3 regions of the Mesorhizobium sp. M1088 genome follow, and region 2 is predicted to be linked to each of the others. Evidence: predicted binding sites of a transcription regulator. Region 2 holds the regulator's gene; each other region holds the start of a gene.
What was found. Region 2 encodes LexA, which represses DNA repair genes until DNA is damaged. Its sites were predicted from a motif close to TGTTCNNNNTGTGTTCNG; they were not measured.
Positions count from the first base shown of each region.

Region 1: NKH49_RS16285 (ATP-dependent helicase) is a predicted target of LexA. The motif match lies at 3,046-3,063, and genes of this name have one in related genera.
Region 3: NKH49_RS04835 (single-stranded DNA-binding protein) is a predicted target of LexA. The motif match lies at 5,678-5,695, and genes of this name have one in related genera.

Region 1 covers NZ_JAMYMO010000011.1:97,251-106,978, forward strand. Annotated here, with positions in the region: gene NKH49_RS16280 (ABC transporter permease) at 1-268, shown strand, start outside; gene NKH49_RS16285 (ATP-dependent helicase) at 281-3,004, opposite strand; gene NKH49_RS16290 (glucose/quinate/shikimate family membrane-bound PQQ-dependent dehydrogenase) at 3,257-5,569, shown strand; gene NKH49_RS16295 (hypothetical protein) at 5,580-6,011, opposite strand; gene NKH49_RS16300 (dienelactone hydrolase family protein) at 6,443-7,342, shown strand; gene NKH49_RS16305 (EamA family transporter) at 7,343-8,251, opposite strand; gene NKH49_RS16310 (Lrp/AsnC family transcriptional regulator) at 8,342-8,821, shown strand; gene NKH49_RS16315 (hypothetical protein) at 8,894-9,091, opposite strand; gene NKH49_RS16320 (thioesterase family protein) at 9,239-9,724, opposite strand.
Region 2 covers NZ_JAMYMO010000016.1:11,964-21,691, forward strand. Annotated here, with positions in the region: gene gltA (citrate synthase) at 1-1,030, opposite strand, end outside; gene gltX (glutamate--tRNA ligase) at 1,210-2,631, opposite strand; gene NKH49_RS19265 (ComEC/Rec2 family competence protein) at 2,728-5,193, shown strand; gene lexA (transcriptional repressor LexA) at 5,187-5,921, opposite strand; gene kynU (kynureninase) at 6,369-7,616, shown strand; gene NKH49_RS19280 (hormone-sensitive lipase) at 7,712-8,542, shown strand; gene NKH49_RS19285 (molybdopterin molybdotransferase MoeA) at 8,550-9,728, opposite strand, start outside.
Region 3 covers NZ_JAMYMO010000003.1:25,391-35,118, forward strand. Annotated here, with positions in the region: gene gyrA (DNA gyrase subunit A) at 1-2,211, opposite strand, end outside; gene NKH49_RS04815 (helix-turn-helix transcriptional regulator) at 2,359-3,186, opposite strand; gene NKH49_RS04820 (hypothetical protein) at 3,273-3,803, shown strand; gene NKH49_RS04825 (MarC family protein) at 3,878-4,507, shown strand; gene NKH49_RS04830 (OsmC family protein) at 4,516-4,941, opposite strand; gene NKH49_RS04835 (single-stranded DNA-binding protein) at 5,064-5,576, opposite strand; gene NKH49_RS04840 (cupin domain-containing protein) at 5,786-6,175, shown strand; gene NKH49_RS04845 (ArsR/SmtB family transcription factor) at 6,258-6,572, shown strand; gene NKH49_RS04850 (SRPBCC family protein) at 6,569-7,093, shown strand; gene NKH49_RS04855 (ATP-dependent Clp protease proteolytic subunit) at 7,120-7,725, shown strand; gene NKH49_RS04860 (hypothetical protein) at 7,722-8,120, shown strand; gene uvrA (excinuclease ABC subunit UvrA) at 8,817-9,728, shown strand, end outside.

The sequences.
Region 1 (9,728 bases), on a different contig from region 2:
CTCGGTGATGATCAACTTCACCTGGTGGCCGACGGCGGGCGACGGATACCTGCTGCCGGTGCTGGCATCGGTGTTCGTCGGCGGCACCCCGACCTGGGGCGGCATCGGCACTGTTGTCGGCGGCGCGATCGGCGCGGTCACCGTCTCGTTCATCCAGACCGGCGTGGTGGCGGCAGGCCTGAGCGGCTTCTATGTCCAGTTCTTCAACGGCCTGATCATCATCCTGTCGCTGCTCGGCCATAAGTGGAACCAGGCGCGGTATCGCTAGCGCCCGGCGGCCTCACACCCCGGTGACAAACCCGTCCAGCACGCGTTTCTGGCCGGCTTTGTCGAAGTCGATGGTCAGCTTGTTGCCTTCGATGGCCGAGATGTTGCCGTTGCCGAATTTCTGGTGGAAGACGCGGTCGCCGACGCTGAAGGGGGACGGCGTGTCGGCGACGGATTTGGCGACCAGCTCGCCGTCGATTGTGCGGCCCTTGACCGAGGTGCGGCCGGCGCCGTAGCCGGAGTCGGTTTCGCCATAGCCGATGCGCTCGACCTGGTGGCCGGAGCGCGTGCCCCAATTGCGGTCGGTGGCCTCGGTGCGGTTGGCTTGGGCGCGCTGCCAGCCCGGTGTCGCATAGGTGCTGGAGAAAGCGCCGGATTTTTCAGCACCGTTATTGCCGCCAATGTTGTCGAAGCGCGATGCTCCATAGGGGTTCTGCCTGCCTGCCCCTTGGCCGCCGCGACCGGAGGCGAACGAGCCGCCGCCGTAGGAATTGCCGTAACCGCCGTAGCTGTTGCCGCTCTCGGCGACCTCGACATGGGCTTCCGGCAACTCGTCGAGGAAGCGTGACGGGATGGTCGACTGCCAGAGGCCGTGGATGCGGCGGTTGGAGACGAACCAGATGTGCAGGTTCTTCTTGGCGCGGGTCAAGCCGACATAGGCAAGCCGGCGCTCCTCCTCCAGCCCGGAGCGGCCACCCTCGTCGAGCGAGCGCTGGTGCGGAAAAAGACCTTCCTCCCAACCAGGGAGAAAAACGGTCTCGAATTCGAGGCCCTTGGCCGAATGCAGCGTCATGATGTTAACGGCGTCGAGCTCGGCGTTCTGCTCGGCGTCCATGACGAGTGCGACGTGTTCGAGGAAGGAGCGCAGCGATTCGTACTCCTCCATGGAGCGGATCAGTTCTTTTAAGTTCTCGAGCCGGCCGGGCGCTTCAACCGAGCGGTCGTTCTTCCACATGTCGGTGTAGCCGCTCTCCTCGAGAATGGTCTCGGCGAGCTCGGTGTGCGGCGTGGTTTCCAGCGCCTTCTGCCAGCGCTCGAAATTGGCCGATACCTCGCGCAGTGCGGCGCGCGGCTTCGGCTTCAACTCGTCGCTTTCGGCGAGTTTTGCCGCCGCCTCCAGCATCGGGATGCGCAGGGCGCGTGCGGTGTCGTGGATCTGGCGGATGGTGGCCTCGCCAAGGCCGCGCTTCGGCACGTTGACGATGCGCTCGAAGGCGAGGTCGTCGGCGCCTTGCGCGACGACGCGGAAGAAGGCCAGCGCATCGCGGATTTCGAGACGCTCGTAGAAGCGCGGGCCGCCGATGACGCGGTAGTTGAGGCCGAGCGTGACGAAGCGGTCCTCGAATTCGCGCATCTGGAAGGAGGCGCGGACGAGGATCGCCATGTCGTTGAGATTGTGCTTCTGGCGCTGATAGGCCTCGATGGTCTCGCCGACGGCGCGGGCCTCCTCCTCGGAATCCCAGGCGGCGTGGACATGCACCTTCTCGTCGTCCTCGGCGATCTTTTCGGTGAACAGCGTCTTGCCGAAACGGCCCTCATTGTGGGCGATGAGGTGGGAGGCGGTGCCGAGGATGTGCGCGGTCGAGCGATAGTTGCGCTCCAGCCGGATGATGGTGGCGCCGGGGAAATCCTTGTCGAAGCGCAGGATGTTGTCGACCTCGGCGCCGCGCCAGCCATAGATCGACTGGTCGTCGTCGCCGACGCAGCAGATATTTACGGTGGACAGGCGCGGGCTTCCCTCCCCCTTGAGGGGAGGGTGGCCGGGCGAAGCCCGGTCGGGTGGGGTCCGTGCGGCAGTGCTTGACCTACCGGCGGCAGTGCTCGACGCTCTAGCGGTGCCTTCTGCGGCAACCCCCTCCGCCCGCTTCGCGGGCACCTCCCCCTCAAGGGGGGAGGATTGCGGCCGCTGTGCCAGCAGCCGCAGCCACATGTACTGGGCGGTGTTGGTGTCCTGATATTCGTCGACGAGGATGTAGCGGAAGCGCTTGTGGTATTCCTTCAGCACGTCCGGATTGGCGCGGAAGATGCGGATCGGATGGCACAGGAGATCGCCGAAGTCGCAAGCGTTCAGCGTTTTCAGCCGCTCCTGATAGGCCTTGTAGAGCTCGCGGCCCTTGCCGTTGGCGAAGGCACGGGCATCGCCCTCGGGGATGTCGGCGGGGCCAAGGCCCTTGTTCTTCCAGCCGTCGATCATCTGGGCGAACTGCTTGGCCGGCCAGCGCTTGTCGTCCAGCCCTTCGGCCTGGATAAGCTGCTTGATCAGGCGCACGACATCATCCGTGTCGAGAATGGTGAAGTCGGATTTGAGCCCGGCCAGCTCGGCATGTCTGCGCAGCAGCTTCACTCCAATCGAGTGGAAGGTGCCGAGCCACGGCATGCCCTCGACATTGCCTTCACCGATCAACAGGCCGATGCGCTGCTTCATCTCGCGCGCCGCCTTGTTGGTGAAGGTGACGGCGAGGATCTGCGAGGGGAAAGCCTTGCCGGTGGCAAGGATGTGGGCGATGCGGGTGGTCAGGACGCGCGTTTTGCCGGTGCCGGCGCCGGCCAGCACCAGCACCGGGCCTTCGGTGGTTTCCACCGCCAGCCGCTGCTCGGGGTTGAGGCCGTTGAGATAATCGGGCGCGTTGTTCTGGTTGCTGCGAGCAGCCATGGCGCGCGCGGCAATGCCCGACGGGGCCACGGGCCGCGCGTTCGGTTCGTCAAAAAAGGGCATGTCTTCCGAAAAGCCGGACATCTCCCCCCGAATGTAGTGATTCGGCAGCGAAAGGCCAGAAGTGTCTCCGTTTTGTTCTCTGTCCAGTCGGTAGACTCACAATCTGAATGGGTCTGCTAACCAAAACGCCGGGCTTGCGATGGGCCGGCACCGTAAAACGCCGAGCTTGCTTGACAGGGGAAGCGGGCCGGAGAAAGTTGCGTGGGGGCAGGAACGCAATGCGGGGTTGCCCATGGACGCGTCGCGGAGCGCACCAGTCGAAGGAGCACCGTCTTGGCTGTGGTCATCACCTCCCTGATCCTTTTCCTCATCGGCCTGGCGATTGGCGGCGGCGGCATCTGGCTCGTGACGCTGGGCGGCAGCTGGTACTACGTCATCGTCGGTCTAGCTTTCCTTGTCGCGGCCTGGCTGCTCTACAGGCGCAGATCCACGGCGCTGTGGCTCTACGCGGCGATCGTGCTCGGCACGCTCGCCTGGGCGGTCTGGGAGATCGGCTTCGACTGGTGGGAGCTCGGCCCGCGCGGCGGCATCATCGTGCTTGTCGCGCTGTGGCTGTTGACGCCATGGGCGCGGCGCGGGCTTACCGGTCCCGACGGACGCGCGCCGCTGATCCTCGCCGTGCTGGCCTCGCTTGCCGTCGCCGGCTATTCGATGACGACCGATCCAAAGGATATTGCGGGTGAACTCAACACCGACAAGGTGACGCCGACGGCCGATCTCGGCGGCAACGTGCCGGCTGGCGAATGGCACTATTACGGTCGCACGCAATATGGCCAGCGCTATTCGCCGCTCGACCAGATCACCGCCGAAAACGTTGCCAATCTGCAGCCGGCCTGGACCTATCGCACCGGCGACGTGAAAGGGCCCGGCGACATCGCCGAGACGACCTATCAGGTGACGCCGCTAAAAATCGCCGACACGCTCTACATCTGCACGCCGCATAATTTCGCCATCGCCATCGATGCCGCGAGCGGTAAGGAGAAATGGCGCTTCGATCCGCAGGTCAAGCTCAACAAGGACCGCCAGCACCAGACCTGCCGCGGCGTGTCCTATTATGCCGATGCCAAGGTCGCCGCTGGCCAGCCCTGCGCCACACGCATCTACTTGCCGACATCCGACGCCCGGCTGATCGCGCTCGATGCGGCGAATGGCCAGGTCTGCCCGAATTTCGCCGAAGGCGGCACGCTGAACCTGCTCGCCAACATGCCATATCCGAAGCCGGGCTATTATTATTCGACCTCGGCGCCGCTGATCGTCGCCAACAAGATCATCGTCGGCGGCGCGGTCAACGACAATTATTCGACGCAGGAGCCGTCCGGGGTCATCCGTGCCTACGATGCCGACACCGGCGCGCTGTTGTGGAATTGGGATTCCGGCAATCCGGACCAGACGACGCCGCTGCCGCCGGACCAGACCTACACCAACAACTCACCCAACATGTGGTCGACGGCGAGCGTCGACGAGAAGCTCGGGCTGCTTTATGTGCCGCTCGGCAACAAGACGCCGGACCAACTCGGTGCCGGACGCAGCGCCAATGACGAGAAATTCTCCTCTTCGATCACCGCGCTCGATCTCAACAGCGGACAATTGCGCTGGGTGCGGCAGACCGTGCACCACGATCTCTGGGACATGGACGTGCCGGCGCAGCCGACGCTGGTCGACATCACCACGGAAAGTGGCGTGGTGCCGGCGCTGGTCGGGCCGACCAAGCAGGGCGACCTCTATGTGCTCGACCGGCGCAGCGGCGAGCCGATCGTTCCGGTCAAGGAAGTGCCGGCGCCGGGCGGCGCGATCGAAGGCGACCATACCTCGCCGACGCAGCCGGTCTCGGATCTCAGCTTCAGTCCGAAACCGCTGACCGGCGCCGACATGTGGGGCATCACCATGTTCGACCAGCTGGCCTGCCGGATCGAGCTCCGGAAGTTGCGCTATGAGGGCCGCTATACGCCGCCGTCGCTGCAGGGCTCGCTGATCTACCCCGGCAATTTCGGCACCTTCAACTGGGGCGGCGTGGCAGTCGATCCGGTCCGGCAGGTGATGTTCGGCATGCCGACATACCTGGCGTTCATCTCCAAGCTGGTGCCGCGCGCCGACGTGCCGCCGCCCGGCGACACCAAGGGCAGCGAACAAGGCCTGAACCGCAATGACGGTGCGCCTTACGCAGTGATATTGAAGCCGTTCCTGTCGCCGCTCGGCATTCCCTGCCAGGCGCCGCCCTGGGGCTATGTGGCGGGTGCCGACCTTCGGACCGGCAAGATCGTCTACAAGCATCGCAACGGCACCGTCTACGACATGACGCCATTGCCGCTGCCGTTCAAGGTCGGCGTGCCCGGCATTGGCGGGCCGATGATCACTGCCGGCGGCGTCGCCTTCCTCGGTGCGGCGGTCGACGACTATGTGCGCGCTTATGACCTGACGACCGGCAAACAGCTCTGGCAGGCGCGGCTGCCGGCGGGCGGGCAGTCGACACCGATGACCTACACGGTAGCCGACGGGCGCCAGTTGGTCGTCATCGTTGCCGGCGGCCACGGCTCGGTCGGTACCAAGCCGGGCGACTATGTGATGGCCTATACGCTGCCGAAATAGAGAAGTTCCTTCAGAGCCCGAGATGCCCTTTCAGGTCGGGTACCGATGCAAGTACCTCACTGGTCAGCTGCGGGCCGGCGGCTGTCTCGGCCTGCTGGACCAGCATCGTGCCGGCCTGGCTGATCTGTGCGAGCGTAAGGCCTGATGCCTTGAGTATGGCGACCCCGTTGATCAGCGCGCCGGTCTTTTCGCCGAGAGCGCCACCGAGCGCGCCCTCCAGCGAGGACAGGAGGCCACCACCGGAAGCTGCGCCGGGAGCCATGACATCATATTGCTTGGCCAGGGCGTCGGCTCCCGGGATCTTGGCGAAGAAGCTGGACAGAGTCGTGCCTTCCGCCTCGTGTTCGAGCACCGAGAAAATCGTGCCGGCGATCTTTTCCGTCAAAGCCTGGTTGAGACCGGATTTCTGGGAGACGGTGTTGATGATGTCCTGAACGTCCATGACCTTTCCTCAGGCTTTGGTGTTTGCGGGCGGGTGCCGGTGGCGCGGATTTTGATCAACGATCGTTTGAATGCGGTGAAGGCAGTGAACCGCAGCGCCAGCAAAGCCATAGCGGCGAGGGCGAACCCACTTGCCAGAAGCGGGGAGGGAAAGGTCATGGCATATTCCTTCGTCGTCAATCAGGCATTCTTTTCCCGCCAAATGGCCATTCTCGTTCGCCAAATGGCCCGAGTGAGGCATAGCCCGGTAACTTCTTTTTACATCGTGGTGCGTGCATTTAGCATTGCCACAAAGGACCAAAATTTAACGACAGTGCGGCGCGCGGCATCACGGCCTCGTGCAGGGACTTATGGCAGCCTCACTCAGCCGTGACTGGACCAGGCAAGCTTCGGCTCTATGTTGCCGCGGGGGGCGCCGACGAGGAGCGCGCCATGACAACACCTGCCGGACCCATTGCCGCCGAGCCTGTCATTACCCAGGCGATGATCGACGCCTATGACGAATACACGCATCTGACGCTCGACCGGCGGCGCTTCATGGAGCAATTGACCAGGCTTGCCGGATCGGGTGCGGCAGCTGCCGCGATCGCGCCGCTGCTGGCGGCGAACTCGGCCCAGGCGGCAATCGTGGCGGAAGACGATCCGCGGGTGAAAGCCAAGGACATCAGCTATCCCGGCAGCGCCGGCGAGATGAAGGGCTATCTGGTCAGGCCGGCGGACCAGACCGGCAAGCTTGGCACCGTCATCGTGGTGCACGAGAACAGGGGTCTCAACCCGCATATTCGCGATGTGGCGCGGCGCGTGGCGCTGGAAGGGTTCGTGGCGCTTGCGCCGGACTTCATGACACCGCTCGGCGGCACGCCGGACGATGAAAACAGGGCACGTGACCTGTTTTCCCAGCTCGATCCAGCACAGGTCGCCGCCAATGCCGTGGCAACCGTCGCCTACCTCAAAGGCTACAAGGACGGCAACGGCAAGGTCGGCGCTGTCGGCTTCTGCTGGGGCGGCGGCACGGTGAACATGCTGGCCGTCAACGCGCCGGACCTCGCCGCCGCCGTCGCCTATTACGGCATGCAGCCACAGGCCGAGGACGTGCCGAAGATCAAGGCCGCGCTCATGCTGCATTATGCCGGGCTCGACACCCGCACCAATGCAGGCATCGATGCCTTCAAGAAGGCACTCGACGCGGATCATGTCGAATACTCGGTCTATGTCTATGAAGGCGCCAACCATGCCTTCAACAACGACACGTCGGCGGCCCGCTACGACAAGAAGGCGGCTGACCTCGCCTGGGGCCGGACGATCGCTTTCCTCAAGGAGAAGCTGGCCTGATCAGGTGGCCGCCGGCGCCGGTTTGTGAAGGGCGACGCCGGCCACCACCAGCGCGATGCCGATGCAGTCGGTGAGGCTCGGCACCTGCCGCAGCACAATGACGCCGATCAACGTCGCGGTGACCGGCAGCAAAGACAGCATCAGCGCGAAGCTGGAGCGCGGCAGCCGCGACATGGCAAGCTGGTCGCAAATATAGGGAATGACCGACGAGCATATGCCGACGCCGACCCCCGCAAGCAGCAGCGGCGGCGCCGAGAAAGCCGGCAGAGCATCGGCGAAACCGATCGGCAGAACGACGAGAAGGGCGACCGCCATGGCGGCACCCAGCCCGGCGATGCCGTCGCCGGCGCCGCCGCGCGCGACGCGGTGGCCGAGCACGATGTAGCCAACGAACAGCGTGCCGTTGAGGAAGGCCCAGAACAGGCCGACGGGATCGCTCGACCATTTGACGTCGATCAGCAGCAGGGTGCCGGCGACAGCGATTGCGAGGGCGGCGAGATTGCGCGGGCTTCTGAGGCCAACAAGCGCAACGGCGATGGTGCCGACGAATTCGATCGCCGCCACCAGCGAGATCGGCAGCCGGTCGAGCGCCAGGTAAAACGAGCAATTCATCACCCCAAGGCAGACGCCGAAAGCCACAAGCAGCAACCGCGTCGCGCGATCGGCGCGGGCGAAGACCGCCCATGGCCGGGTCAATGGGGCAAAGACGAGTGCCGCGGTGGCGATGCGCAGCCAAGCCATGCCGAGCACGCCGACATGCGGGAACAGCAGCACCGCGAAGGCCGGTCCGAGATAGTGGAACACGGCGCTGACGCCGAACCAGAGATGCGGCGGGACCGCGTTTGCCAGGGTAAAGGCGGGGCCGGCGAGTGCCGGACTTGCTGCGGGGGCTTGCGTCCGATCTTGCATGGGATCAGTATCGCAGGCGATTTTTGCCGTTGATATGGATGATGGCCGGGCATTGCGCCTATTTCCTTTCCGAAAGCAAGGAGCATTGCGCTGAAACGCCTTCGAAATGAAAATAGCGATCTGGATCCGGCGGACCTGAAAATCCTGCGCCTGCTGGAAGAGGACGCGCGCACCAGCACCGCCGAACTGGCGCGCTCGGTCGGCCTGTCGGCGCCGAGCGTGGCCGAGCGCATCAAGCGGCTGCAGGAGAGCGGCGTGATCGAGGCCTACACGGTGCGCATCAATCCGGCCGCGCTCGGCATGAAATTGTCGGCGTGGCTGCGGATCAGGCCGGTGCCGGGCCAGCTCGCTGTCGTGGCCGAAATCATCCGCGACCTACCGGAAATCGCCCAATGCGACCGGGTCGCCGGTGAAGACTGTTTCATCGCGCTGGCGCATGTCGCCTCGGTGGCCGAGCTCGAGCGGGTGATCGACCGGATCATTCCGTTCGCGATGACCAATACGGCGATCATCCAGTCGTCGCCGGTCGTGCCGCGATCGCCGCTGGGGGCGGTGAAGCGCCAGCCTTGACACTTGGGATCGTTCGTCAGCACATCATCAGAAATGCAAACCGGACGGCCGGTCTGTTTCTTCCCCCACCGTTCAGGCGTGGCCGCGTTTCATCCGCGCCTGCTTCAGGATGGCGCGCCAGCGGATCATGGCGAAGGGGATCGGCTCGTTGTTGTTGGCGATGTGGAAGATCTCGTTGTTGAGGTTCTTCAGCGAGCGCCAGAAATCATAGTCGGTGATGCGTGGATCAGCCGCCAGCCTGTCCGCCTCGACCTTGATGTCGGTTTTCATGCACGTTCCCCGAACCGCTGCTGCTCCGCCGCCCGTATCGCAATTCGATGCGGACGGTTTTCCAACGCCGCGCTGAGTCGTTCAACGTCTCAATTCGGCTTGTTCACGTTAAAACCTCGGTAAGGTTAACGGCGGTTGGGTTGCGGTTCAAGCCGGCTTACGACGAATACCGATCGAGCGGCCGGCGCGCTCCGGCATCGGCAGGGCGGCATGGGCGGCGCGCATCGCTTCCACCCTGGCCAGGACGTCGGCGGGGAAGGGCGCTACCTTCGGGCCAGCCATGTCGACGTGCAGCGACAATGTTTCTGAAGTGGCGGCGAGCCAACCGTCGACATGACGGATTTCCTGATAGGCCCTCAGCCGCTTCTCGTCATGGTCCAGCAGCTGGAACGAAACGGTGACCTTGTGGTCGAGATGCAACTCCTGGACGTAGCAGACATGGACTTCCGCCGTGTAGATGGTCAGCCGTCGTTCTTTCACGTAATCCGGCCCCATCCCCATCATCTCGAAGGCTTCGTCGGAGCAACGATCGAAAAGCACGTTGTAGTAGGCCATGTTGAGATGGCCGTTGTAGTCGATCCAGGCCTCCTCGATGTCCATGGCGCGGGAGACGAAAGGGGCGGGGATGGGCATCGGA
Region 2 (9,728 bases):
CGAGCTCGCCCAGGACCTCGTGCGCGGTCTTCTGCATGATCTTGGCGCGCGGATCGTAATTCTTGTAAACGCGGTGGCCAAATCCCATCAATCGGAACGGATCGTTCTTATCCTTGGCGCGCGCAATGAATTCCGGGATGTGATCGACATGACCGATCTCGCCCAGCATGTTCAGGGCTGCCTCGTTGGCGCCGCCATGTGCGGGACCCCACAGGCAGGCGATGCCGGCAGCGATACAGGCAAAAGGATTGGCGCCCGACGAGCCGGCCAGGCGGACGGTCGAAGTCGAGGCGTTCTGTTCGTGATCGGCGTGCAGGATGAAGATGCGCTCCATCGCGCGGGCCAGCACCGGATTGATCTTGTATTCCTCGCAAGGCACGGCGAAGCACATATGCAGGAAATTGGCTGCGAAATTCAGCTCGTTCTTCGGGTAAATGAATGGCTGGCCGATGTGGTATTTATAGGCCATCGCCGCGATCGTCGGCATCTTGGCGATCAGCCGCATTGACGCGACCATGCGTTGATAGGGGTCCGAGATATCGGTGGAATCGTGATAGAAGGCCGACAGCGCGCCGACCACGCCGCACATCACCGCCATCGGATGCGCATCACGGCGGAAGCCGGTGAAAAAGCGCGACATCTGCTCATGCACCATAGTGTGGCGCGTCACCCGGTAGTCGAAATCGTCCTTCTGCGCCTTGGTCGGGAGTTCACCATAGAGCAAGAGATAGCAGACTTCGAGGAAGTCGCCGTGCTCGGCCAATTGGTCGATCGGGTAGCCGCGGTGCAAAAGAATGCCGGCATCGCCATCGATGAAGGTGATTTCCGATTCGCAGCTCGCCGTCGACGTAAAACCGGGATCGTAGGTAAAGACGCCGGCGGTGTTGTAGAGCGAACCGATATCGATGACGTCAGGTCCTACCGAACCACTTCGTATCTTGAATTCATGGGTTTTGCTGCCGAGTTCCAGCTTGGCCGTCGATGCCTGGGTTTTGCCGCCAAATTCCATTTTTGTCGCAGGTTCGGTCATAGCAAACTCCTTTTTGTTTCCTCAGGCCGGCAAAGGCAAAATATCTGAACCCAACACGTCAAAAGCATCGGAATACGCACATTTGCGCCCGCAATTGAATCTGCGCGGCAGATTAGGCCAAGACCCAATGTTGCACTGCGAAACACACCTTTCAATGCCAATCTTCTTGGGCCAGTTTGCTAATCGATTTGATCAGCGATCCGCGCCAGGCTTTCCTCGCGGCCAAGCACGGCAAGCACATCAAAGACACCTGGCGAGGTACTTTTGCCGGTGAGCGCGGCGCGCAAAGGTTGGGCCACGGCGCCGAGTTTATAGCCGGCGGCCTGCGCATAGTCGCGGATCGCGGCTTCGGCTGAGGCGGCAGACCACCCCGAAACCGTGGCTAGTGCCGCATGAGCGCCCCGCAGGATCGCGCGTGCCTCACCGCTGAGCAGCGCCGCCGCCTTCTCGTCGACCGGCAGCGGCCGTTCGACGAAAAGGAATGCAGCCCCTTCAACAAGTTCGACCAGCGTTTTGGCGCGCTCCTTCAGGCCCGGCAACGCGGCAAGCAGTTGCGCCCTGCGTCTGTCGTCGAGGCGAGCGGCGATTGCCGGGCCGCCTTCTAGATAGGGCAGAGTGGCGATGAAGATGTCGAGCAGCGCCGCGTCGTTCATCCGGCGCATATGCACGCCGTTAAGCGCCTCGAGCTTGGCGAAGTCGAAACGGGCGGCGCCCTTGTTGACGTCGCCAATGTCGAACCATGTAATCATGTCGGCGATCGACATGATCTCATCGTCGCCGTGGCTCCAGCCAAGCCTCGCCAGATAGTTGAGCAGCGCCTCCGGCAGGTAGCCCATGGCGCGATAGGCTTCGACGCCAAGCGCACCGTGCCGCTTCGACAGCTTGGCGCCGTCGGCACCGTGGATCAACGGGATATGCGACATCGACGGCACCTCCCAGCCCATGGCCTGATAGATTACGGTCTGGCGTGCGGCGTTGGTCAAATGATCGTCGCCGCGGATGATGTGGGTAATGCCCATGTCGTGATCGTCGACGACGACGGCATGCATGTAGGTGGGATTGCCGTCCGAGCGCAGAATAATGAAATCGTCGAGATCCTTGTTGGGAAAGCGCACGTCGCCCTGGACGCGGTCATGCACCACCGTCTCGCCGTCTGTCGGCGCCTTGATGCGGATCGCCCCCTTGGCGCCGGGCGGCGCCTCCGACGGGTCGCGGTCGCGCCAGCGCCCATCATAGCGGGGCGGAAGCCCCTTGGCTCGCGCTGCCTCGCGCATCGCCTCCAGCTCCGCCGGCGTCGCGTAGCAGTAATAGGCCTTGCCCGAGCGCACCAGCTCCTCGGCCACCTCGCGATGGCGCGGCGCGCGCTCGAACTGCGAGACAGGTGCGCCGTCCCAGGTGAGTCCGAGCCAGGAAAGTCCGTCGAGAATGGCTGCCGTCGCCGCATCGGTGGAGCGCTCGCGGTCGGTGTCCTCGATGCGCAGCAGCATCGTGCCGCCCGTGTGCTTGGCATACAGCCAGTTGAACAGCGCCGTGCGCGCGCCGCCAATGTGCAGATAGCCGGTGGGCGAGGGGGCAAAACGGGTGACGACCTTATCGGGCATGGAACTCTCAGGCGGGCGAAGGAAGTGGGTTTGCGGACTTTCGCGCGTTGCGCGTTCATGTAGCATAGGAGGTAGAGGGCGCAAGGGGCAGACCCGATGGCTGTGCGAGGCCGTGGTGCGGGCGAGGGCGAGGACGTTGGCAGCGACGTCAGCGAACGCTTGCTGTTTGCCGCTCCCCCGCCTGTCCTGCCGGCACCGGCATTGCTACCTGCTCCGCGCTTCGATGCTCCGTCGCTGCCGGCCAGCGACCCAGCAGCGGTTCTCGGGCCCGCGGGCGAGCCCATCGTACGCCTGCCCAGGCGTTTCCGCCTCCCGTCACCGTCCCGTATCCGCAACAGCGTAACCACGGCGGCCGGTCTGGAACTCGACCGCGGCATCGCCTTCCTGCTGGTGCCGGTGTTCCTCGCATGCGGGGTGGTCGTTTATTTCGGGCTGTCGGTGGAGCCGGCCTTTCCACAGCCGATCGCAATCGCGCTCCTCGCGACCCTTTGTGCCGTCGCCTCGCGGTCATGGCCCAGGACGCGCCTGTGCTTCATGGTGGCGCTGCTCTGCGCGCTTGGCGTACTTGCCGCCAAGTTCGAGACATGGCGTGTCGGAACGCATATGCTCGGCTCCGAAATCTCGACGCGGCTGACGGGTCGCGTCGTATCGTACGAGCCCATGGCGAGCGGCCGCATCAGGCTGACAATCGATGTGATCTCAACCGCCAGGCCGACACTGCGCTACATGCCGGAACGGGTCCGCGTTTCGGCGATGAAGATACCGGCTGAGCTGACCGCCGGTTCCGAGATCACCGGCTATGTGCGGCTGCTGCCGCCGACCGGCCCGGTGCGGCCCGACAGCTATGATTTCTCCTTCGACAGCTATTTCGCCGGTATCGGCGGCAGCGGCTTTTTTCTCGGCAATCCGAAAATCGTGTCGTCGGACAGCATGCCGCTTGCCGCGCAGCTTTCTTCCGCGATCGAAGACGCGCGTGAATCCATCGCCGACCATATCCGCAGCCGCATCGGCGGTGCCGAGGGCGAGATTGCTGCTGCGCTGATCGTCGGCGTGCGCGCCGGCATTCCCGAGGAGATCAACGAAGCGATGCGGCGCACCGGCATCTACCACATCATCTCCATCTCGGGGCTGCATATGGCGTTGGTCGCCGGCACCATCATGGCGCTGCTGCGGGGTGCCTTCGCGCTGTTTCCCGATTTCTCATCGCGACGGCCGGTCAAGAAATATGCCGCGGCCGCCGCGCTTTTTTCGATTGCGGCCTACCTCGTCTTTTCCGGCATTGTCGTGGCGGCCGAACGCAGCTTCATCATGCTGGCGGTGATGCTTATCGCCGTGCTGTTCGACCGGGCCGCGCTCACCATGCGCAACCTGGCGATCTCGGCCATCGCGGTCATCCTGGTGTCGCCGCACGAGGTGGTCGGTCCGAGTTTCCAGATGTCCTTCGCCGCGACGGCGGCCCTTGTCGGCGCCTATGCAGGCTGGTCCGATTACCGCGCCGGCAGGGCCACCACGCCGCCGCCGCGGCAGTCGCCGCTACGCTTTGCCACTCGAAAGGTCCTGCTGGGCATGTGCGGTCTGGCGATGACCTCGATCATTGCAGGGAGCGCCACGGCGCTTTTCGCCATATGGCATTTCCAGCGCGTGGCGCCGCTCAGCCTGTTCGCCAATCTGGCCATCATGCCCATCGTCTCACTGGTCGTCATGCCCTTCGCCGTTCTCAGCGCGCTGGCGATGCCGTTCGGTGCGGATGGCCCTTTTCTCTATGTCATGGGCAAGGGGCTGACGGCGATGATCGCCCTGTCCGGGTGGATCTCGGAGCGCTCGCCGATCGATGCGGTCGGGCTGATTTCGCTGAGATCCGTCCTTCTGGTGACGATCGCCCTCGTCATTGCCAGCATGGCGACGACGTGGTTGCGGCTGGCGGCACTTCCTTTTGCGCTCGCCGGCTTGCTGACGACAACGCAGACACGCATACCCGACGTATTGGTCTCGGAGGACGCACGGCTGGTCGCGCTGCCGATCGGCAGCGGTGAACTCGCGGTCAACCGGGCACGCCCGAATGAGTTCACCATCGACAACTGGAAACGCGCGCTCACATCAGAGGCTATCGTCACGCCGGAAACACCTGGAAAGAACGACCCGCAATTCGACATTGCCGATCCGGCCGACCTACCGCCGGGCATGCCGTTCATTTGCACGGACGGCCTCTGCCTTGCCAGGCATCCATCCGGCGCGATCATCGCGCAAGCCAAGGACCGCGATACTGCGCGGCCAGCCTGCGCCTTTGCCAGCTTGATCGTCATCGACGACGCCACCGCCCATAACCCCTGCTACTACGACCGGCTGGTCCTCGTCGTCACCAAACGGCAACTGGCGCGCGCGGGAAGTGCCGCCGTCTATTTCGATCCACAAGCGGCAACACGCGCCGAGATCCGCTTCGCCGTCGAAAAATCATACCGGCCCTGGCACGTGCAGCGGAAATTTTCACGCGCGGCACGGGGCCTGCCGCCATACCGCCGGGCCGACAACCCCAAAGCCGGCGCCAAGGGCGGAGCTCAGTAGCGGCGGATCAGTCCGACGAGCTTGCCCTGCACCTTGACCCTGTCTGGTCCGAAGATGCGCGTCTCGTAGGCCGGATTGGCGGCTTCCAGGGCGATCGAGGCGCCCTTGCGGCGGAACCGCTTCAGCGTCGCTTCCTCCTCGTCGACCAGTGCCACCACGATCTCACCGGGGCTCGCCGTATCGGCATTGCGGATGATCACCGTGTCGCCGTCGAAAATGCCGGCCTCGATCATCGAATCGCCTTTGACCTCGAGCGCATAATGCTCGCCGCCCATGATCATATCCGGCGGCACCGAAATCGAATGCGTCTGGTGCTGGATGGCGTCGATCGGCACACCGGCAGCGATGCGGCCCATCACCGGGATCGAAACGGCGGCGACGACATCGTCGTCATTTCCGGCTGCGGGCACGCGCGACGATGTCGGCTTGCCTTGCCGAGGGGCGCCTTGCCCAAGACTACCCTGGATGACACTCGGCGAGAACTTGCGTGCCGCATTGAGGCCGGGGGCGATCGAGTCAGGCAGGCGTAGCACCTCCAGCGCACGGGCCCGGTTGGGCAAACGGCGAATGAAGCCGCGCTCCTCCAGCGCCGTAATCAGCCGGTGGATTCCGGATTTGGAAGCCAGGTCGAGCGCTTCCTTCATCTCGTCGAATGAAGGCGGGATACCGCTTTCCTTCAACCTTTCGTGGATGAACATAAGCAGTTCGTGTTGTTTGCGTGTCAGCATAGCGACCCCCAACAGAATCAGAAAAACAAACCCAGAACAAACACTATCTGTTCCAGTTGTGTTCCGCAACTGTTTAAAGTTTAATGAATGCGTTAAGGCTCGGGAAACAAACGACGTCCCCTACCGGCGTACCGCATTTTCACCGCCGCGAGCCTCATCGCCTTGATTCTGCTTTCGTTTGCGCCCTTCTGGCCTCCTAGAAGGCGGCACTGGCATCGGCCGTCGGTCGGCAAAAGGCACGGAATTGAACCCGTATCGACTGTGCGGTTTGGTCAATGCACCGTGAACGAAACGAACTCAAAACGCCAACCTCGGGTTAAGTCCCGGTTTCCACCGCCTGGTCAGGCTGCTTCTCGCCGGTGGAGCCTTGCTGCGCGCAACCAAGTAATGGAAGAACAGTCGATGCGTGTCCGGCGTTGCGTTGGATCTTGGGGGAGCAGACAAATCATGACAGGAATTCCCGATCTCGTGGCCATAAAGGCGATGGATGCCGCGGATCCGCTGCGCGCGATGCGCGACCGCTTTGTGTTGCCGCAAGGAGTGATCTATCTCGACGGCAATTCGCTAGGAGCTGCTTCACGTGCCGCTTTCGATGAACTGCACAAGGCCGCGACCGAAGAATGGTCGCATGATCTCATCCGCGCATGGAACACGGCCGGCTGGTTCAACATGCCGCTTGAACTTGGCGACCAGCTCGGGCGCCTGATCGGGGCCGCGGCCGGCCAGACAGTGGTCTGCGACACGACATCGGTCAATATCTACAAGCTGCTGCACGCCGCCATGGCCATGCGACCGGAGCGGCAGGTCATCGTCGCCGAGGGCGATAGTTTTCCGACGGACCTCTACATGGCCGAGGGTGTGGTTTCGACGCGAAAAGATACGCTGCTGCGCCTCTCGGGAGTCGACGCGCCGACCATCGAAGAGCTGATCGACGAACGCACCGCTGTGGTGCTGGTCAACCACGTCAACTATAAGTCGGGCGAACTGCGCGACATGCCGGCGCTGACGCGCAGGGCTCAGGAAGCCGGGGCGATGATCGTCTGGGATCTCTGCCACACCGCCGGCGCGATGCCAGTCGAACTCGACAAGGCAAACGCCGATTTTGCCGTTGGCTGCACCTACAAATATCTGAATGGCGGCCCGGGCGCGCCTGCCTTCATCTATGCGGCTGAGCGGCATCTTTCCGACATCCAGCAGCCGCTCACCGGCTGGTGGGGCCATGCACGGCCCTTCGCCTTCGAGCCAGGCTATGCGGCCGGCACCGGCATCCGCCGGTTTCTGTGCGGCACGCAGCCGGTCTTGTCGATGCGCACGCTGAAGGGCGCGCTCGACATCTGGAACGATGTCGACATGACGGCGGTGCGCAAGAAGAGCATCGCGCTGGCGGATCTGTTCATCGAGCTTGTCGAGGCAAAGTGCGGCACTTACGGGCTCACGCTCGAAAGCACGCGCGATGGGGAAAAACGCGGCAGCCAGATTTCATTCATGCATGAGCATGGCTACCAGGTCATGCGCGCGCTGATCGAACGTGGCGTGATCGGCGATTTTCGCGCGCCATCGACCATGCGCTTCGGCTTCACCCCGCTCTATGTCGGCTATGCCGATGTCTGGCAGGCCGCCAAAGTGCTTGAGGACATCCTGCACACCGGTGCGTGGAAGGATGCGCGCTTCGCCATCAAAGCAGCTGTCACTTGAGATTGATGCGAGAGCTGGAATCGTGAGGCTGGCGACGACGCGCCGCGCGATGCTTACGGCTACGCTGCAGGGCCATATGCCAGGGAGGGCGCAGGGTGTTCGAACGTCACATTGCCGATTGGGACAACGCCTATGCCAACAGCGCCAACATAGCCGGCAGCGATCGCTGGCCGGCGGCCTGGATCGAGCCCGCGCGGGTTTTCCGCGACGTGCTTTCGACCGAGGGCAGGGCGCGGCTCGACATGGCCTATGGCGACAATCCACGCAACCGGCTCGATCTTTTCCTGCCGGCCATCAAGCCCAAGGGACTCGTGGTGTTCGTTCATGGCGGCTACTGGATGGAATTCGACAAGAATTTCTGGTCGCATCTTGCCGCTGGCCCTGTTGATCGCGGCTATGCGGTGGCGATGCCGTCCTACACGCTCTGTCCGCAGATACGCATTGGCGGCATCGTCAAGGAAGTCGGCGCGGCGATCGGCAAGGCGGCGGCGATCGTTGCAGGGCCGCTGATGCTGACCGGGCACTCGGCCGGCGGCCATCTTGTTAGCCGGATGGTTACGGCGACGACGCCGCTGGCGCCCGAAGTCGTCCGGCGCGTTCGTCATGTAGTGTCGATCTCGGGGGTGCACGATTTGCGCCCGATCATGCGCACCGGCATGAACGAGACGCTGGCGATCGATGAGGCCGAGGCGCAGGCCGAAAGCCCGGTGCTGCTGCGCCCGATGGACAAGGCCCGCCTGACCTGCTGGGCCGGCGGCGGCGAGCGCGCTGAATTCCTGCGTCAGAGCGCGTTGCTGGCCAACATCTGGATCGGCCTGGGTACCGCGACCAGCTCGGTGGTCGAGCCTGACCGGCATCATTTCAACATCATCGACGGTTTGGCCGATCCAGACCATCCGCTGACCCGGACCTTGATTTCGGAGTGAGGCAGGTTCAGCGTAGCATCAGTACGTCGCAGGGGGAGCCCGCCGCCGCGGCAGGCGCGAACGGCGCGCGAACGATCAGCCCGTCGGCATCGGCCAGCATTTTCAGCATCGAGGAGTCCTGGATGCCGAACGGCGTCGCCACGAGCGTACCGGCGTCATCAATGACAACAGCCCGCACATAATCTTGCCTGAGATCGTTGGCCGGCATGGCGGCACCGAGCCGTGCCCGACGTATATCCTGCTGAAAGGCGCGGCCGCCGAGCCGCGCCAGCAGCGGCTTCAGGAAGAGCTGAGTGCAGACCAGGCTTGCCACCGGATTGCCGGGCAGGCCGATGCAGCGAATGTCTCCCAGCCGCCCGAACATCAGTGGCTTGCCCGGCCGCATGGCGATCTTCCAGAAATCGAGCGTCATGCCTTGCCCGGTCAGCACCTCATGGACGAAGTCGTGGTCACCGACCGAGGCACCGCCCAGCGTGACGATGACGTTCGCGCCAGCCTTCACGGCCTTTTCAACCAGCGCAGCGATCGCCTCCCTGCGGTCCGGCGCGATGCCAAGGTCGAGCGCGCGCGCACCGACCGACTGTGCGGCAGCGGCGACACCATAGGCGTTGGAGGAGATGATCTGGTCGGGGCCAAGATCGCTGCCCGGCGGCAGCAATTCGTCGCCGGTGGCGATGATGGCGACCAGCGGCCGTTTGACCACGCGCACCTCGGGGTGATTGGCCGATGCCGCCAGCGATAAGGCCGCCGGGTCGAGCAGGCGGCCTTTGGGCAGCAGGACATCGCCCTTGGCGAAATCGAGCCCGAGGCGGCGGATGTTGCGCCCCTGCACCGTCGGTTCCGTCACTTCGACGCTGCTGCCACCGAGATCGCGGGCGTTCTCCTGGATGACGATAGTGTCGGCGCCTTCGGGAAGCGGTGCGCCGGTAAAGATGCGCACGGCCTGCCGCTGCTGCACCGTTCCGGCAAAGCCGCGTCCGGCCGGCGCCATGCCGACCACCGAAAGCCTTGCCGGTACGGACGCGATATCGGCCGCCCGCACGGCATAGCCGTCCATGGCGGAGGCGTTGAACGGCGGCTGGGTGCGGAGCGCCACAACCGGCTCCGCCAGCACGCGGTCGGCGGCATCCAGCAGTGCGACGCGTTCGCCCGGCAGCGCTGCTGCGCCGTCCAGCAGGCGCTCGAG
Region 3 (9,728 bases), on a different contig from region 2:
CACCCGGTCGCCATCTGCCATCGCAATGCCGCGCACGCCGACCGAATTGCGGCTCTGGAAGACGCGTACGTCGCTGACCGGAAAGCGGATGCACTGGCCGGAACTTGCCGTCAAAAGCACGTCGTCATTGTCGGTGCAGGTCTCGACGCCGAGGATCTCGTCGCCTTCCTCGTCCAGCTTCATGGCGATCTTGCCGTTGCGGTTGACCTGGACGAAGTCCGACAGCTTGTTGCGACGCACGGTACCGCGCGTGGTGGCAAACATGACGTCGAGCTCGCCCCAACTCGTCTCATCCTCCGGCAGCGGCATGATCGTGGTGATGCGCTCGCCCTGTTCGAGCGGCAGCATATTGATCAGCGCCTTGCCGCGCGATTGCGGGTTGCCGATCGGCAGGCGCCAGACCTTTTCCTTGTAGACGATGCCGCGCGAGGAGAAGAACAGCACCGGCGTGTGCGTGTTGGCGACGAACAGCCGGGTGACGAAATCCTCTTCCTTGGTCGACATGCCGGAGCGGCCCTTGCCGCCGCGGCGCTGCGCCCGGTAGAGCGACAGCGGCACGCGCTTGATGTAGCCGGAATGGCTGACCGTGACGACCATGTCCTCGCGCTGGATCAGGTCCTCGTCTTCCATGTCCGCCCCGCCCTCGGCGAGCTCGGTGCGGCGCGGCGTGCCGAACTCGTCGCGCACGGCGATGAGCTCGTCCTTGACGATCTGCTGGACGCGGGCGCGGGACGAGAGGATGTCCAGGTAGTCCTTGATCTCGTCGCCGATCGTGTTCAGCTCGTCGGCGATCTCGTCGCGGCCGAGCGCGGTCAGGCGCTGCAGGCGCAGTTCGAGGATGGCGCGCGCCTGCTCCTCGGAGAGATTGTAGGTACCATCCTCGTTGATGCGATGGCGCGGATCGTCGATCAGAAGAATCAGCGATTCCACGTCGCCCGAAGGCCAGCGCCGCTCCATCAACTGCTCGCGCGCCGTCTGCGGATCCGGAGCGCTGCGGATCAGCTTGATGACTTCATCGATGTTGGCAACAGCGATGGCAAGGCCGACCAGCACATGGGCGCGGTCGCGCGCCTTGCGCAGCAGGAATTTCGTGCGCCGGCTGATCACCTCCTCACGGAAGGCGACGAACGCCTTCAGCATGTCGGTCAGCGTCAGCAATTCCGGCTTGCCGCCGTTCAGTGCCACCATGTTGGCGCCGAAGGACGTCTGCAGCGGGGTGAAGCGGTAAAGCTGGTTGAGGATGACATCGGCGACGGCGTCGCGCTTCAGTTCGATGACGACGCGGTAGCCCTGGCGGTCGCTCTCGTCGCGAATGTCGGAAATGCCTTCGATGCGCTTGTCGCGCACCAGCTCGGCCATCTTCTCGATCATGGACGCCTTGTTCACCTGATAGGGAACCTCGGTGATGACTATCGATTCACGATCGTTGCCGCGCGCCTCGACGTTGACGCGGCCGCGCATGACGATGGAGCCGCGGCCGGTCGAATAGGCGCTGTAGATGCCGGAACGGCCAAGCACGATGCCGCCGGTCGGGAAATCCGGTCCCGGAATGATCTCCATCAGCGCCGGAAGGTCGATCGCCGGATTATCGATGAGGGCGATGGCGCCGTTGCAGACCTCGCCCAGATTGTGCGGCGGGATGTTGGTGGCCATGCCGACGGCGATACCGCCGGAGCCGTTGACCAACAGGTTCGGGAAGCGCGCCGGCAGGACTTTCGGTTCGCTGCCCGACGCATCGTAAGTGTCCTGGAAATCGACGGTGTCCTTGTCGATGTCTTCCAGCAACTCATGCGCGACCTTGGTCAGCCGCGATTCCGTGTAGCGCATCGCCGCCGGCGGATCGCCGTCGATCGAGCCGAAATTGCCCTGCCCGTCGATCAGCGGCACGCGCAGCGACCAATCCTGCGCCATGCGCACCAAAGCGTCGTAGATCGAGGCGTCGCCATGCGGATGGTATTTACCCATCACGTCGGCGACCGGGCGTGCCGATTTCACATATTTGCGGTTCCAGTGATAGCCACTCTCATAGGCGGCGTAGAGGATGCGGCGATGCACCGGCTTGAGGCCATCGCGCACGTCCGGCAGCGCGCGGCTGACGATCACGCTCATGGCGTAATCGAGATAGGAGCGCTGCATCTCCTCGATGATGGATATCGGCTCGATGCCGGTGGGGCCGCCGTCGGCGCCGCGCGGTGTCTTTTGGTCGGTCAAATCGGATCACAATCTAATCAGGAATCACTTGGTGCTTATATAGGAAGCCAGCCTGAAACTCCAACAATCGCGGCAGTTTTCCAGTGTGGTTTTTAGCGGCAAATTCAAAAGGATAAACCAATTGCGACGATATGGCCGTGTACCCTTTCACGGGCGTCGCCGGCGGGCGCGATAATTACCCGGCGCCTCGCCCATCAGCCGCCGGAAACGGCGATTGAAGGTTGATAGATCGTTGAATCCCGCCGAAAAGGCAATCGCCGAAATCGTCTGATCCGACGTCCGCAGCCGCACGGCTGCCCTGTGCAGCCGCGCTCTCAGCAGGAATTGGTAGGGCGTCATACCGGCAACGTGCCGGAAGGTGCGCAGGAAATGGTAAGGGCTGGTGGCGGTCTCGTCGGCGAGTTCGGCAAGCGAGATCGGCCGGTCGGCATCGACTTCGATGCGCCGCACCGCTTCGGCGACACGCTTCTGGTCACGGCGGCTCGGCGTCCGCCCCCGATCCGTAGCGCTGCAAGCCGCTGTTACCGCGGCACCGGCAATGCGCAGGGCGAGTTCCTCGAACGCGCCGGTGTCGGCCATCTCGCGCGCCGCCTCCGCTTCGGCAAGCAGCGACACCAGCGCCGGCAAGGGCGGCAGGCGCGGTGTGCCGAAATCGAGCGTCTTGGCGCCCGGCACGTCGGCGACGATCCGCTCCATATAGGCCGGTCCGAAATGGAAGGAGAGGCAACGGTCGCCGGCGCCATGCTCGTGCCCGCATTCATAGCATGTGCCGGGATTGCCGAGCAGGAGCGCGCCCGGCGCCAGCATCGCCGTGCCCTCGCGCGCACGATAGCGGAAGGTGCCGTTGGTTACGGCGGCAACGCAGAAATCCCGATGCTCCTCCTCGAATGGCCTGTCGGCGGCGCTGGCGGTGCAGATGACATCCGACACCTGCCAGCCTCGGCCCGACGCCAGCCTGTGCGCGCTCGTCGTCATCGCCGAAACATAGCAACTTTTCCCAAGCGCAGAACCCCTGTCGGCCTCTATGCTTGCCGGTCTCCTGACAAGATGAGAGCGAAGCCATGTCCAATTCCTTTGCCAAGGTCCTGCACAGCGATGGGCCCGTACCGGCCCTTGCCGAGAAACTGAATCTTTATGGCCGCTTCGTCGGCGCCTGGACGTTCGACGCCACGCGCCATCTCGAGGACGGTCAGGTGCTGACCGGGCGCGGCGAAGTGCATTTCGGCTGGGTGCTCGAAGGCCGCGCGATCCAGGACGTATGGATCCTGCCTGCCCGTGACGCCGGCCCCTCGCCCTCGCTCGGCAAATGGACCTTCTATGGCACGACGTTGCGCGTCTACGATCCCGGCGTTGACGCCTGGCACATCTTCTGGAGCGATCCGCGCAATCAGTACTACAGCCGCCAGCTCGGCCGTGCGGAGGGCGATACCATCATCCAGCAAGGCGCAGACGGCACCGGATCTGCTGTGCGCTGGAGCTTTTCGCGCATCACCGAAAATTCGTTCCGCTGGCTGGGCGAACGCTCACAGGACGACGGCGCCGCCTGGCGTCTCGAAGTCGAGTTTCTGGCGCGCCGGGCCGTCAGCCCCTGATCCGCACGGTTTCCACTGGCTCTGCTTTGCTCTACCAATCCCGTTATCCGGCTTTGCCGGCGGGGAGGGTCAGCATGCCGAGCTTCGACAGCCTGTTCAACGCCTTCGTCACCATACTGGTGACGATCGATCCGCCCGGCCTGGCGCCGCTCTTCCTCGCCGTGACCCGCGGCATGAACCGCGAGGAGCGCAACCAGGTCTCCGTGCGCGCCTCGGTCATCGCCTTCCTGGTAATGGCGTTGTTCGCAATCGCCGGCGCGTCGATCCTGTCAGTCTTCGGCATCACTCTGCCGGCCTTCCGCGTCGCCGGCGGCTTTCTACTGTTCTTCATCGCCTTCGAAATGGTGTTCGAGCGCCGGCAGGACCGCAAGGAGAAGATCGGCGACGTCGCCATCACCAGGGACATGATCCACAACATCGCCGCCTTTCCGCTAGCGATCCCGCTTATTGCCGGTCCCGGCGCGATTTCGGCGACCGTCCTGCTCTCAAGCTCGTTTCAGGGTTTGGGCGCGCAGACAGCCCTTGTCGGCATCATCGCCATCTGCCTCGTCATCACCTACCTGGTGTTCGTGCTGTCAGAGCGCATCGACCGTATCCTCGGCCAAACCGGCCGTTCGATCCTGACAAGGCTGCTCGGCGTCATCCTGGCGGCGCTCGCCGTACAGTTCGTCGCCGACGGCATCAAGGCGCTGATGGCGACGTAGGGACAGCCCTACTTCGCTGTCGTTTCAATGACTTCGAAGTCGTGGGTAATCTCGGCAGTCTTGGCCATCATTGCCGAGGCCGAGCAGTATTTGTCGATCGAAAGCCCGATCGCCCGCTTCACCTTGTCGTGTGATAGCGCCCGGCCTTTGACGACAAAATGCATGTGAATGCGGGTGAACACTCTGGGCTCGGCTTCTGCACGGTCGGCATCGAGTTCGACCACGCAATCTTCGACCGCCTCGCGCCCCTTTTCGAGAATATGGACCACGTCATAGGCCGAGCAGCCGCCAGTGCCGATCAGCACCAGTTCCATTGGGCTCGGCCCCGGCGTCTTGCCCTCCGGCCCGAACGCAGTGCCTAGCACCAGCTTGTGCCCATTGGCGGACTCGCCAACGAAAGTGCGCTCCTCGACCCATTTGACCCTTGCCTTCACCTGATACGTCCTTTCACCGCTCAAACGCACAACGTCCCGAAAATCCAAGACAGATTTTCGGGACGCCATTTCGTGGCCAAGGTGCCGGCGCTTTTCGCCGCAAGGGCAGTCCGCCCGAGAAATCAGAACGGGATTTCGTCGTCCAGCTCGCGCGACGAACCACCGCCGCCGCCCTTGTTGGCGCCACCGCGATTGAAACTTTCGCCCGGGCCGGACTGGCCGAAATCGGAACCGCGGCTCGCACCACCACCGGCATAGTTGCCGACCTGGCCGCCGCCCTCGCCCCGCGCATCGAGCATCTGCAGCTCGCCGCGGAATTTCTGCAACACGATTTCGGTCGTATAGCGGTCATTGCCGGTCTGGTCCTGCCATTTGCGCGTCTGCAGCTGGCCCTCGACATAGACCTTCATGCCCTTCTTCAGATACTGCTCGGCCACCTTGGCGATCTGGTCGTTGAAGATCACGACATTGTGCCACTCGGTCTTTTCCTTGCGCTCTCCGGACGTCTTGTCGCGCCAGCTTTCCGACGTCGCGATGCGGATGTTGACGACCGGGTCACCCGAATTCAGGCGGCGGATTTCAGGGTCCGCCCCGAGGTTGCCCACCAGAATGACCTTGTTGACACTACCCGCCATGATACTTCTCCGCGCTCATCCGAAACCAGATTTTTGTCGCCGCACCTTACAGGCTATGGACAATCCCTGCCTGCCGTCGCTGCCTTTTCCCACAACGTTTTTGTTCTCTTTTCGTTCTATAGGAGAGGCCCTGCACTGTCAATAGTTGTCAGTAAGAAGTAGTGTCTTGGCGTCGAATTTCCACAGACCATGGGATCGAGGCGAACTCAATGAAGATGGTTGCGCATGACGATCAGCCGCAAGAAGAGTGGCGGACGGGAGTAAAGACCCGCATGCATGTCTCGGCCTGCAACGGCGCAACTCAACTTTGCATATTCGAACAATGGGTCGAACCCGCGGTTGGCGCCCCGACACATTGGCACCCGGTCGAGGAAGTGCTTACCGTCATCGCTGGCAGAGCCGAGATGTGGATCGACGAAGAGCATCTCGTCTTGACTGCCGGACAGTCGCTTGTTGTTGCCGCGCACAGGCAACATGGCTTCCGAAACATCGGCTCCGAATTGCTTCATATTCATGCTGTGCTCGCGTCACCAGTTTTCGAGGCGACGTTCAACGGATCCCCCGACATGGTGAGACGCTGGTTTCCGGCGAGTTTGTAAAACCTCGCCTGTCTTAAAAAACACCGCCTGTCTTAAAAAACACGGCTTGCCAAACCGATAAGTATTGACTTATGCTTTCGGCATGATCGAAGCAGACATTTTTCGGGCACTGGCGGATCCAACGCGTCGCGCCGTCTATGAGCGGCTCGCCGACGGCGAGATGACGGTGTCGGAACTGCGCACTGGCATACCGGTATCGCAGCCGGCGGTATCGCAACATCTCGCAGTGCTGCGCGGCGCCGGCCTCGTGGTCGAGCGCCGGGCCGGTCGCAACGCTTATTACCGCGTCGATCCGAAGGGGCTTGCGCCACTGCTCGGCTGGATCGAACGCTACCGTGCGTTCTGGCCAGAGCGCATCGAAAGGCTCAAGACGGTTTTGAAGGGCATGGACCAATGACCAGCCGAGGCAAAGAACGCGCCGAAATGGCCGCAGACAAGATCGAGTTCGAGTGCGAGCTGCCCGAACCGCCGGAAAAGGTGTGGCGGGCGCTGACGGTGCCGGACCTGCTCGCGGCCTGGATGATGCCGAACGACATCAAGCCCGAAATCGGCAACCGCTTTGCCTTTAAAGCGCCGAATGCGCCGATCGAGTGCGAAATCCTCGACGCGGATCCCGGACGGCTGCTGCGCTATTCCTGGCGGGAGCGGCCGGCGCCCGGCGATACGCAGGTGCCGCCCGGCAGCCCCCTGGACAGCGCAATGAACGACAGCCCAGTGGACAGCATCGTCACCTTTACGCTCGACCGCACCGTTTCCGGCGGCACGCATCTGCGCATCGTCCATGATGGTTTTGCTCGGGCAGCAGTGCCGGAGATCGCGATGGCAGGCGCCGGTTGCCGGCTTTCCTTTGAAGCGCGCACTCCCAGGCACAAGCAGATCGCCGCAAACACCCCGCGCCTCTTCCTGCGCGCGGCCTGAACGACAACAGTCAACGGAGACAACCGATGAGCGGCCTTGCCAATCTGGTGCCGATGGTGATCGAGCAGTCGAGCCGCGGCGAACGTGCCTTCGACATATTTTCGCGGCTGCTGCGCGAGCGCATCGTCTTCATCAACGGGGCGATCGACGACGGCACCTCGGCGCTGGTCTGCGCCCAGCTTCTGTCGTTGGAATCCGACAATCCCGACAAGGAGGTCTCGCTCTACATCAACTCGCCGGGCGGCGTGGTGACCAGCGGTTTCGCCATCTACGATACGATGCAGTATATCAGCTGCCCGGTCTCCACGGTTTGTATGGGCTTCGCCGCCTCGATGGCCTCGTTCCTGTTGATGGCCGGCACACCGGGGCGGCGCATCGCGCTACCCAACACCAGCATCGTGCTGCATCAGCCTCTCGGCGGTTTCCAGGGCCAAGCCTCCGATATCCAGCGCCATGCCGAGGGCATCCTTCGCACCAAGCGGCGCATGACCGATCTTTACGCCCGCCATTGCGGCCGCACCTACGAAGAAGTGGAACGCACGCTCGACCGCGACTTTTTCATGACCGCGCAGGAGGCCAAGGATTGGGGCCTCGTCGACTATGTTTTCGACACTCGCAAGCAGGCCGCATGAACGAGCCGGGCCGGCGGACGGAACTGAGGCGATTGAGCCCCCGCAATTTCAGCGCCATCGGTCTGGTCTTGACGCTATCGCGGCACTATAGTCCGGCGATGACCGCCAGCCGCTCATCCAGCCTGTTATGCTTTGCTATCGCTACCGTAGCCGGCACGAACATGCTGGTGGGTATGGCACTTGCCCAAGATAATTCGATGTCTTCGCAAAAGGGCGCCCTGCCCGGTGTGACCAGCGATTATCGCATCGCCGAGCCAGCGCCGCAGCCTGAGCCTGACGACGTGGCTCCAGGCAGCGGCAACGGCACCTTCAAGATTGGCGATACCGACGTTCGGATTTCCGGTAGCATCACCATCGATGTCGCTACCGGCGGGATCAGGCCCTCCAGCCGCTAAGTTCGCCTGGTGTGAACCACAAATATTGCGCTTCAAACGAAGAGCCCCGCCATTGCTTTTGCAACTGACGGGGCTTCTTGGATCTAAAATCCAAATTGCCGGGAGTGTACTGCCGGCATTTTATTTCGGATGCTTCGCGGCATTCAGCCGACGATCCGACTAGCAGTCTCTGATTTTATGGGAATCGGCAGGTCCGTTTGGCGGGCAGCGAAAACGCCTGACCCTGGCCACTTATACCTGCCGCGGCTCCAGCGACACGTGGAGCCTCAAGGAACAATCCGGTGGAGTCATGCCTCTGCTCTCCTTCTGTTCGTTGCGACTGTCGTCGTCGAAGCGCTCATCGCATAACCCGCGGCGTCTCGCAGGCTAGCCCGAGGCCGCGAGGCCATCGAAAGACGGCCGGCTTCGTTGACGTGTGGATTCTGCCCCCATGACGCGGGGACGTCAACCTTGAATAGCCGATTACCGAAAAATGTGATCGCGAGACGCTTTGTGAAGCCGGCTGCGCGGGCAGCTTTTGTCAGGAGCGTGTTCGGCCTTTGTTCTTTCCGCTTGCCCGTTCGCGCGAAAGGCGGTTAAACGCTTTGGTCGAGAGTTGTGGCGTCTCTCGAAAAGGCGGCGAAATTACCTACATAGGGGATGGTCGGGAAAACCCGCCCATCCCACGAATTCCAGATTCTGAGGCGGCGACCGGCGATGGCCGACCATAAATATCTCTCCATTCGCGGGGCACGCGAACACAATCTGAAGAATGTCGATCTCGACCTGCCGCGTGACAGCCTGATCGTCATGACCGGCCTGTCGGGGTCGGGCAAGTCGTCGCTTGCCTTCGACACCATCTACGCCGAGGGCCAACGCCGCTACGTCGAGAGCCTTTCGGCCTATGCACGGCAATTCCTCGAAATGATGCAGAAGCCTGACGTCGACCAGATCGACGGCCTGTCGCCGGCCATCTCCATCGAGCAGAAGACCACCTCGAAGAATCCACGTTCGACGGTCGGCACCGTCACCGAGATCTACGATTATATGCGGCTTTTGTTCGCCCGCGTCGGTGTACCCTATTCACCGGCCACCGGCCTGCCGATCGAGAGCCAGACGGTTTCGCAGATGGTCGACCGGGTGCTTGCTGTCGAGGAAGGCACCCGGCTGTTCATTCTGGCGCCGATGGTGCGCGGCCGCAAAGGCGAGTACCGCAAGGAACTGCTGGAGCTGCAGAAGAAGGGTTTTCAGCGCGTCAAAGTCGATGGCGTCTTCTATGAGATCGCCGACGTGCCGGCGCTGGACAAGAAGTACAAGCACGACATCGACGTCGTCGTCGACCGCATCGTCGTGCGCGGCGATCTGGCGACGCGGCTCGCCGATTCCATCGAGACCGCGCTGAAGCTGGCCGACGGGCTGGCAGTGGCGGAATTTGCCGACAAGCCGCTCGACGCCAGCCAGACCGGCGAGGATTCGGTCAACAAATCGAAGAACGAGACGCATGAACGCATGCTGTTCTCGGAAAAGTTCGCCTGCCCGGTATCCGGCTTCACCATTCCCGAGATCGAGCCCAGGCTATTCTCCTTCAACAATCCGTTCGGCGCCTGCCCGACCTGCGACGGGCTCGGC